DNA from 2 places in the Faecalibacterium sp. BIOML-A1 genome. Region 2 is predicted to be linked to the other one. Evidence: a T-box and tRNA genes for the amino acid it is inferred to sense, from the RefSeq annotation. Region 2 holds a T-box; the other holds one or more tRNA genes.
What was found. A T-box is a leader RNA that pairs with one kind of tRNA and senses whether it is charged. The one in region 2 lies ahead of tyrS (tyrosine--tRNA ligase), so its partner is inferred to be a tRNA-Tyr.
Positions count from the first base shown of each region.

Region 1: it encodes a tRNA-Tyr, which carries the amino acid that the T-box ahead of tyrS (tyrosine--tRNA ligase) is inferred to sense. The anticodon was not compared.

Region 1 covers NZ_WKZJ01000002.1:30,793-34,201, forward strand. The annotation lists gene GKG36_RS02385 (aminotransferase class I/II-fold pyridoxal phosphate-dependent enzyme) at 1-411, opposite strand, end outside; gene GKG36_RS02390 (hypothetical protein) at 757-1,338, opposite strand; tRNA gene GKG36_RS02395 (tRNA-Tyr) at 1,440-1,524, opposite strand; gene GKG36_RS02400 (Hpt domain-containing protein) at 1,935-2,255, shown strand; cobalamin riboswitch at 2,361-2,573, shown strand; gene GKG36_RS02405 (sirohydrochlorin cobaltochelatase) at 2,741-3,409, shown strand, end outside.
Region 2 covers NZ_WKZJ01000004.1:118,435-121,843, forward strand. The annotation lists gene GKG36_RS06645 (CapA family protein) at 1-9, shown strand, start outside; gene GKG36_RS06650 (ACT domain-containing protein) at 60-527, shown strand; gene tyrS (tyrosine--tRNA ligase) at 620-1,840, opposite strand; T-box leader at 1,905-2,160, opposite strand; gene recN (DNA repair protein RecN) at 2,226-3,409, opposite strand, start outside.

The DNA of each region.
Region 1 (3,409 bases), on a different contig from region 2:
CGGCACCGCGCCGCACAGTACCAGTGCGTTCAGCACACTGCGGTGCACATTGCGGGGCAGAATGATCTCATCGCCGCGCTTGCAGGCGGTAAGCACCATGCTCTGCACACTGCTGGTGGTGCCGCCCACCATGAGGAACGCGTGGGCAGCGCCAAAGGCATCTGCGGCCAGCTCCTCTGCTTCCCGGATGACCGATACCGGGTGGCAGAGATTATCCAGCGGCTTCATGCTGTTCACATCCACGCCCACGCACTGCTGGCCCAGAAAGGCGGTCAGCTCCGGGTTGCCGCGGCCTCGCTTGTGGCCGGGCACATCAAAGGGCACCACCCGCATTTTGCGGAACTGTTCCAGCGCTTCATAGATGGGCGCACGGTTCTGGTTCAGCCGGAACCGTGTTCGGTTCTCACTCATGTTTTTCCTCCGTCCCTGATCCCGATGCAAACAAAAAAGCGCAAGTACCGCACAAAAAGTGCAGACTTGCGCTTTGAAAAGCATTTGAATGCGCCGCCAAAGACCCCCGGAAGAAACACCAGAGTACAAAGGCCGCTTCGCATGATTCAAAAAAGACGGGATTATGAGAGTCTATATAGCAATTCTGCTTTTACTGCTCTTTATTGACCGTTTCACAAGTCTGCACACTGACTGCGCAATTTCATGGTTGTAAAGGAACCAACTTATAAAATTTGAGCTGCTACGCTCAATCAATAATGGCGGCTGTGCCGCCGGTCGGCAGTGGACCCGGCTGTCCGTATGGCCTTAGCCCCGCTGGGCGGTCCATGGTAAATTGCTTTGAAAAGACTCTGCTATGCTTTGTCTCTCAAAATCAAATGTGATTTTATCATGCACAGAAAGCGTTGTCAATGATTTTTTTGAAGAAAAATTTAAAAAATCAATGCACAGAGTACCAACCTGAATACCGTTGCAAAATATTATGATGCACGGTACACTATGGTTACTACGGTTCTTATTGTTCTGCTGATCCTTGCACTGCTGGAAATCGTCCTGCTGAACGGTGCCGCAGCTGTTCGAATCCACCCGCCCGATGAGTTTAGCCTTGTCGCAAAACAAAAACCTCAGCGTACTTTCATACGTTGAGGTTTTTTGGTGGGCGCGGGTGGATGTCGCGAGCCGCGCATCTAAAAAAGCCCACCGGGCTGTTTTTGCGCCATCTTCAGCGATGTCGCCGCAGCTGTTCGAATCCACCCGCCCAGTGAGTCTGGCTTTGCAGCAAAACAAAAACCTCAGCGTACTTTCATACGTTGAGGTCTTTTGGTGGGCGCGGGTGGATGTCGCGAGCCGCGCTGCTAAAAACAGCCCACCGGGCTGTTTTTGCGCCATCTTCAACGATGTCGCCGCAGCTGTTCGAATCCACCCGCCCGGTGAGTTTAGCCTTGTCGCAAAACAAAAACCTCAGCATACTTTCATACGCTGAGGTTTTTTGGTGGGCGCGGGTGGATTCGAACCACCGAAGCTGAAAGCAGCAGATTTACAGTCTGTCCCCATTGGCCACTCGGGAACACGCCCATATTCACTTTTTGTGTCCTTCGCCGGACGACTTGTTTATTCTATCATGCAGAAAGGCTTTTGTCAACTGTTTTTTTACCTTTTTCTTCAAATGCGTTTTCCGTGCAGAGAAACGGCAGAGCAAAGGCGGGAAAAGCCCTGCAGCCATGCAGGCACGGCAAAGTCGGAGAAAAAAGCCAGCCGGAAGAAATTGATAGGCAAATTGCAAGAAAAACTCGGGACAATATGTGAAAAGTGCAAGACTTTTTGTCTCTGCATTGAAAAACGCAGTAAGGCGTGATATATTTAAAACGCAACAAAGTGCAACAAAATGGATGGCGCTTTTGTCACTCTGTGGCAAATCAGGCGGGATAAGTAGAAAAAGAAAGGCATAGCGACAAACCATGACGATTCAGGAATGTTATAGACAGATGGGCGCAAATTATGAGGACGTGCTCAAGCGGCTTTACAACGAAGGCATGATCTGCAGATTTACGCTGATGTTTTTGAACGACGACAGCTATCCGAAACTGGAGCAGGCATTGAAGGAAGAAAATGTGAAGGAAGCATTCCGTGCGGCACACACGCTCAAGGGCGTGTGCCAGAACCTGGGCTTTACCAACCTGTATCAGCCCACCTACGATTTGACCGAGGTGCTGCGCACAGGCACACTGGAAGGTACCAAGGAGCTGTTTGACAGCGTGACCCGCCAGTACAAAATCACCATCAATGCGATCCGTGCGCTCCAGTAAGCTCCGCATTTGGCTCGATCTCCAAACGGCATCCTTCCTTATAAAAAGGCAGGATGCCGTTTTTTATTGCATTCTGCGCAGTTTTATGATATAATGCCGGACGAACTGAACAGAAAAACAGCAGGTGCCTTTTGCCGATGCACTGCACGGCGGAAAGGGTAAAAGGGAAGCGGGTGCAGATCCCGCACGATCTCGTCACTGTGATAAGGGAGTCCGCATCAGGGTGCTTTGCACCAGCCACTGGAGCATTGCTCCGGGAAGGGGATGCCGGGCGGCGATCTTTCAGTCAGGAAACCTGCCTGCTGTTGGTACGGGGGTGCAAACCCCAGATCACGAGGAATTGGTTGTACCAAAAAGCCCTGAAACAACAGAGGTCTTTTTGTCATGCCATCCGCAGGACAGAAGGGCCTCTTCTTTCATCTTTCTTTCCTGTACCCTTTGTTTGGTTCAAACCGCAATTTATCCAGCAGGAAAGGACAAGAACAATGAGAAAGATCGAAACCAAAAAGCTGGCCGCAGCTGTTACGGCTCTGGCTCTGTGCGCCGGCGTGCTCACCGGCTGCGGCGGTGCTGCTTCCGGCACTGCATCCAGCACCGCTGCGTCTTCCGCTTCCAGCGGAGCGAGCAGCGAGGAGGCTGACGAAATGGCAGCAAAGAACGTGGCAGACCTGATCGATGCCATCTATGTGCAGGAGCGCAATGAGGATACCGATGCCCAGTGCGAAGCCGCCAAGGCTGCATGGGATGCCCTGACCGACACCCAGAAGGAACTGGTGGAAGGTGAGAACGCCGACCCCGACTACTTTGGCCGTGACACCGGCGATGCTTCCAAGGACGATGCCCGCAATCAGGACGACATTGGCGACAACGAGCTGCTGGTGGTCTCCTTCGGCACCTCCTTCAACGACAGCCGCGTGAAGGACATCAAGGGCATCGAGGATGCTCTGCAGGCCGCATACCCGGATTGGTCTGTGCGCCGCGCATTCACCGCACAGATTATCATCAACCATGTGCAGGCTCGTGACGGCGAAAAGATCGACAACATGCAGCAGGCCATGGACCGCGCTGTGGAAAACGGCGTGAAGAATCTGGTCGTCCAGCCCACCCACCTGATGCACGGTGCTGAGTACGACGAGATGATGGAAATGATCGAC
Region 2 (3,409 bases):
CTTACCTGAATATTTTTGTATTGTTGAAGCCCGCCTTTCGGGCAGAACGGAGGATCCTTATGTACGGAGTATCGAAGATCAATATTGAGCCGAGCCTCATGATGATCAGTGTGCAGGATGTAGAGTTCAAGGGCAACAGCCTCGCACGTTACCTGCAGATCTTTGCAGATAACGGTGTGGTCGTAGATATGATCAGCCAGAGTGCACCCCATGGCACCACCATCGATTTCAGCTTTACCGCTTCCAGCAGTGATCTTCCGCTGGTGATGAAGGCTATTTCCGTTGCAAATCTGGACAAGGATGCCAAGGCTTCTCCGCTGATCAGCGTGGGTTATTCCAAGCTGAACCTGTTTGGTGAAGAAATGGTCACCAGCTGCGGCGTGGCTGCCCGTGCACTGAATTCTCTGGCAATGGCCGGCATTGAAGTACTGCTTATCACCACCAGCGATCTGGATATTTCCCTGCTGGTCCACGCAGAGAATGAGGATGCAGCTTACGAAGCATTGAAGAAGGCTTACGAGCTGTAAATTCTGCAAGCAAGCGAGCAATCCTCCATCAAGTGAAAAAATGCCGGTGCACTCCAAAACAGAGTACACCGGCATTTTCATGTTCAATATTTTTACAGAGTGACTTTGTGGTAGATCTTCTTGCCCTTCTTGATCACAATACCCTTTGCCAGCTGCTCAGCAGAGAAGCCAACGGTGGGAGCGGCTACCTTCTCGCCATCCACCAGAACACCGCCCTGCACGACCAGACGGCGTGCCTCGCCGTTGGATGCTGCCAGACCAGCCTTGACCATCAGGGTCAGGATACCGATGGAGCCATCGGTCAGGTCGGCCTCGGTCAGCTGAGTAGAAGGCATGTGCTCGGTATCCATTGCGCTGCCGCTGAACAGTGCGCGGGCAGCATTCTGGGCCTTTTCGGCCTCTTCTTTGCCATGGACCATGCTGGTCAGCTCGTAAGCCAGAATTTCCTTAGCTTCGTTCAGGCGCTGATCCTTCCATGTGCTCATCTCGTCGATCTGCTCCAGCGGCAGGAAGGTGAGCATACGGATGCACTTCATCACATCGGCATCGCCCACATTGCGCCAGTACTGGTAAAACTCGAATGGACTGGTCTTGTTGGGGTCCAGCCAGACAGCATTGCCGGCAGTCTTGCCCATCTTCTTGCCCTGAGAGTCGGTCAGCAGGGTGATGGTCATAGCATAAGCGTCCTTGCCCAGCTTGCGGCGGATCAGCTCGGTGCCGCCCAGCATGTTGCTCCACTGGTCGTCGCCGCCGAACTGCATGTTGCAGCCGTAGTGCTGGAACATGTAGTAGAAGTCGTAGCTCTGCATGATCATGTAGTTGAACTCGAGGAAGGACAGGCCCTTCTCCATGCGCTGCTCGTAGCACTTGGCGCGCAGCATGTTGTTCACGGAGAAGCAGGCACCCACATCACGCAGCAGTTCCACGTAGTTCAGGTTCAGCAGCCAGTCTGCATTGTTCAGCATCAGTGCCTTACCCTCAGAGAAGTCGATGAACTTTTCCATCTGCTTTTTGAAGCATGCGGCATTGTGGGCGATATCCTCTTTGGTCAGCATCTTGCGCATGTCGGTACGGCCGGAGGGGTCGCCGATCATGGTAGTGCCGCCGCCAATCAGGGCAATAGGCTTGTTGCCTGCCATCTGCAGGCGCTTCATCAGGGTCAGGGCCATAAAGTGGCCTGCGGTCAGGCTGTCGGCAGTGCAGTCAAAGCCGATGTAAAAGGTTGCCTTGCCATTGTTGATCAGGTCGATGATCTCTTCATCAGTGATCTGGGCTACCAGGCCGCGGGCCTTGAGTTCTTCGTACAGAGTCATGATTTTTTCCTCCTGTTTGTGGGCAGAGGGAAAAATAAAACACCCCCTGCCAAAAATGAATTTGGCAGAGGGCGAGAAAATTCGCGGTACCACCTCTGTTTGCCGCTTCCTCACAGAAACGACCTCACGAGTGCACACCCCAGAGTAGAGAGACACTCCTGCGTTTGTAACGCTCGCACGCGGCACAGCCTACTAACCTGAACGGCATTCAGCCTGCAGCTCCGGGAGGTACTTCCCCTGCTGCTCTGCGGCCCCTTACACCAACCGGGGTTTCTCTGGGCAGAACACTTCAAGGTACTTGTTCCCTTCATCGCCATTAACAAGGACTACTTTATCACAATGCTTCGGGCTTGTCAACCCCTTATCTGCAGCGGCTTATTTTGGCTTATTTTGCGCCAAGACCCAGCATTTCGCGGGCATTGGCACGCGAAAGCTCGGTAACGTGGTCGCCGGAGATCAGCCGGGCCAGTGCTTCCACCCTGCCCTCCTCATCCAACGGATGGATCTCGGTATAGGTGCGGTCATTGGCTACATTTTTCTGAATCAGCAGATGGCAGTCCGCCAGTGCAGCGATCTGGGCTGTATGGGTGATGCACAAGATCTGGTGGCCCTGTGCGCTCTGGCGCAGTACCTCACCAATACGCCCGGCGGCTTTGCCAGAAACACCGCTGTCGATCTCATCATAGATCACGGTAGGCACGGCATCCCTATCGGCCATTGCATTTTTGATGGCCAGCGTGATGCGGCTCAGCTCGCCGCCGGAAGCAATTTTTGCAAGGGGTTTGGGCGCCTCACCGGGGTTTGTGGAAATGTAGAACTCGATGCTGTCCTGCCCATGGCTTGCCAGCGGGCCGCGGGTATGGCGCAGTGTCATGCGCACGCCCGGCATGTTCAGAAAATCCAGCGTGCCGGAAATACGCTTGTTCAGCTCTTCAAAAGCGCGCAGGCGCGTCTGGGTCAGTGCTTCTGCCTTTTCGCGGGCCAGCGCATAAAGGCGGAGCTTTTCTGCCTGCAGGTGGTCATGCCGCTCCTGCGAGGACTGGATGCGCTCCAGTTCTTCCCTTGCATTCTGTCCAAAAGCGATCACGTCTTCTACCGTATCACCATATTTGCGCTTGAGCTTGTAGATCAGATCCAGACGCTGTTCAATCTCGTCCAGCTCCGCATCGTTGGTATCATAGGAATCCAGCCGACCGATCAGATCTGCGGCAACATCCTTTGCATTGTAATACAGATCCAGCAGCTGACTGGATGCACCGGCAAGTGCATCATCCAGCTGCGCGGCAGCATCCACTGCATTGGATGCCTCGCCCAGCAGATCGACTGCGCCGGAGGCCTCGTCATCGCCCGAAAGCAATGCATAGCTCTGTGCGATCTTATCCCGGATGGCAGATGCATTGGCAAGGATCTTGCGGCGGCTTTCCAGCGTCTGTTCCTCTCCGGCGGTCAGCCCGGCATCCTCGATCTCCTGCACCTGATAGCTCAACAGATCGATTCTGCGCTGCTTTTCAGCTTCGTCGGTGATCATGGCATCCAGCTCCCGCTTGATGCGCACAAGCTCCCGGTACA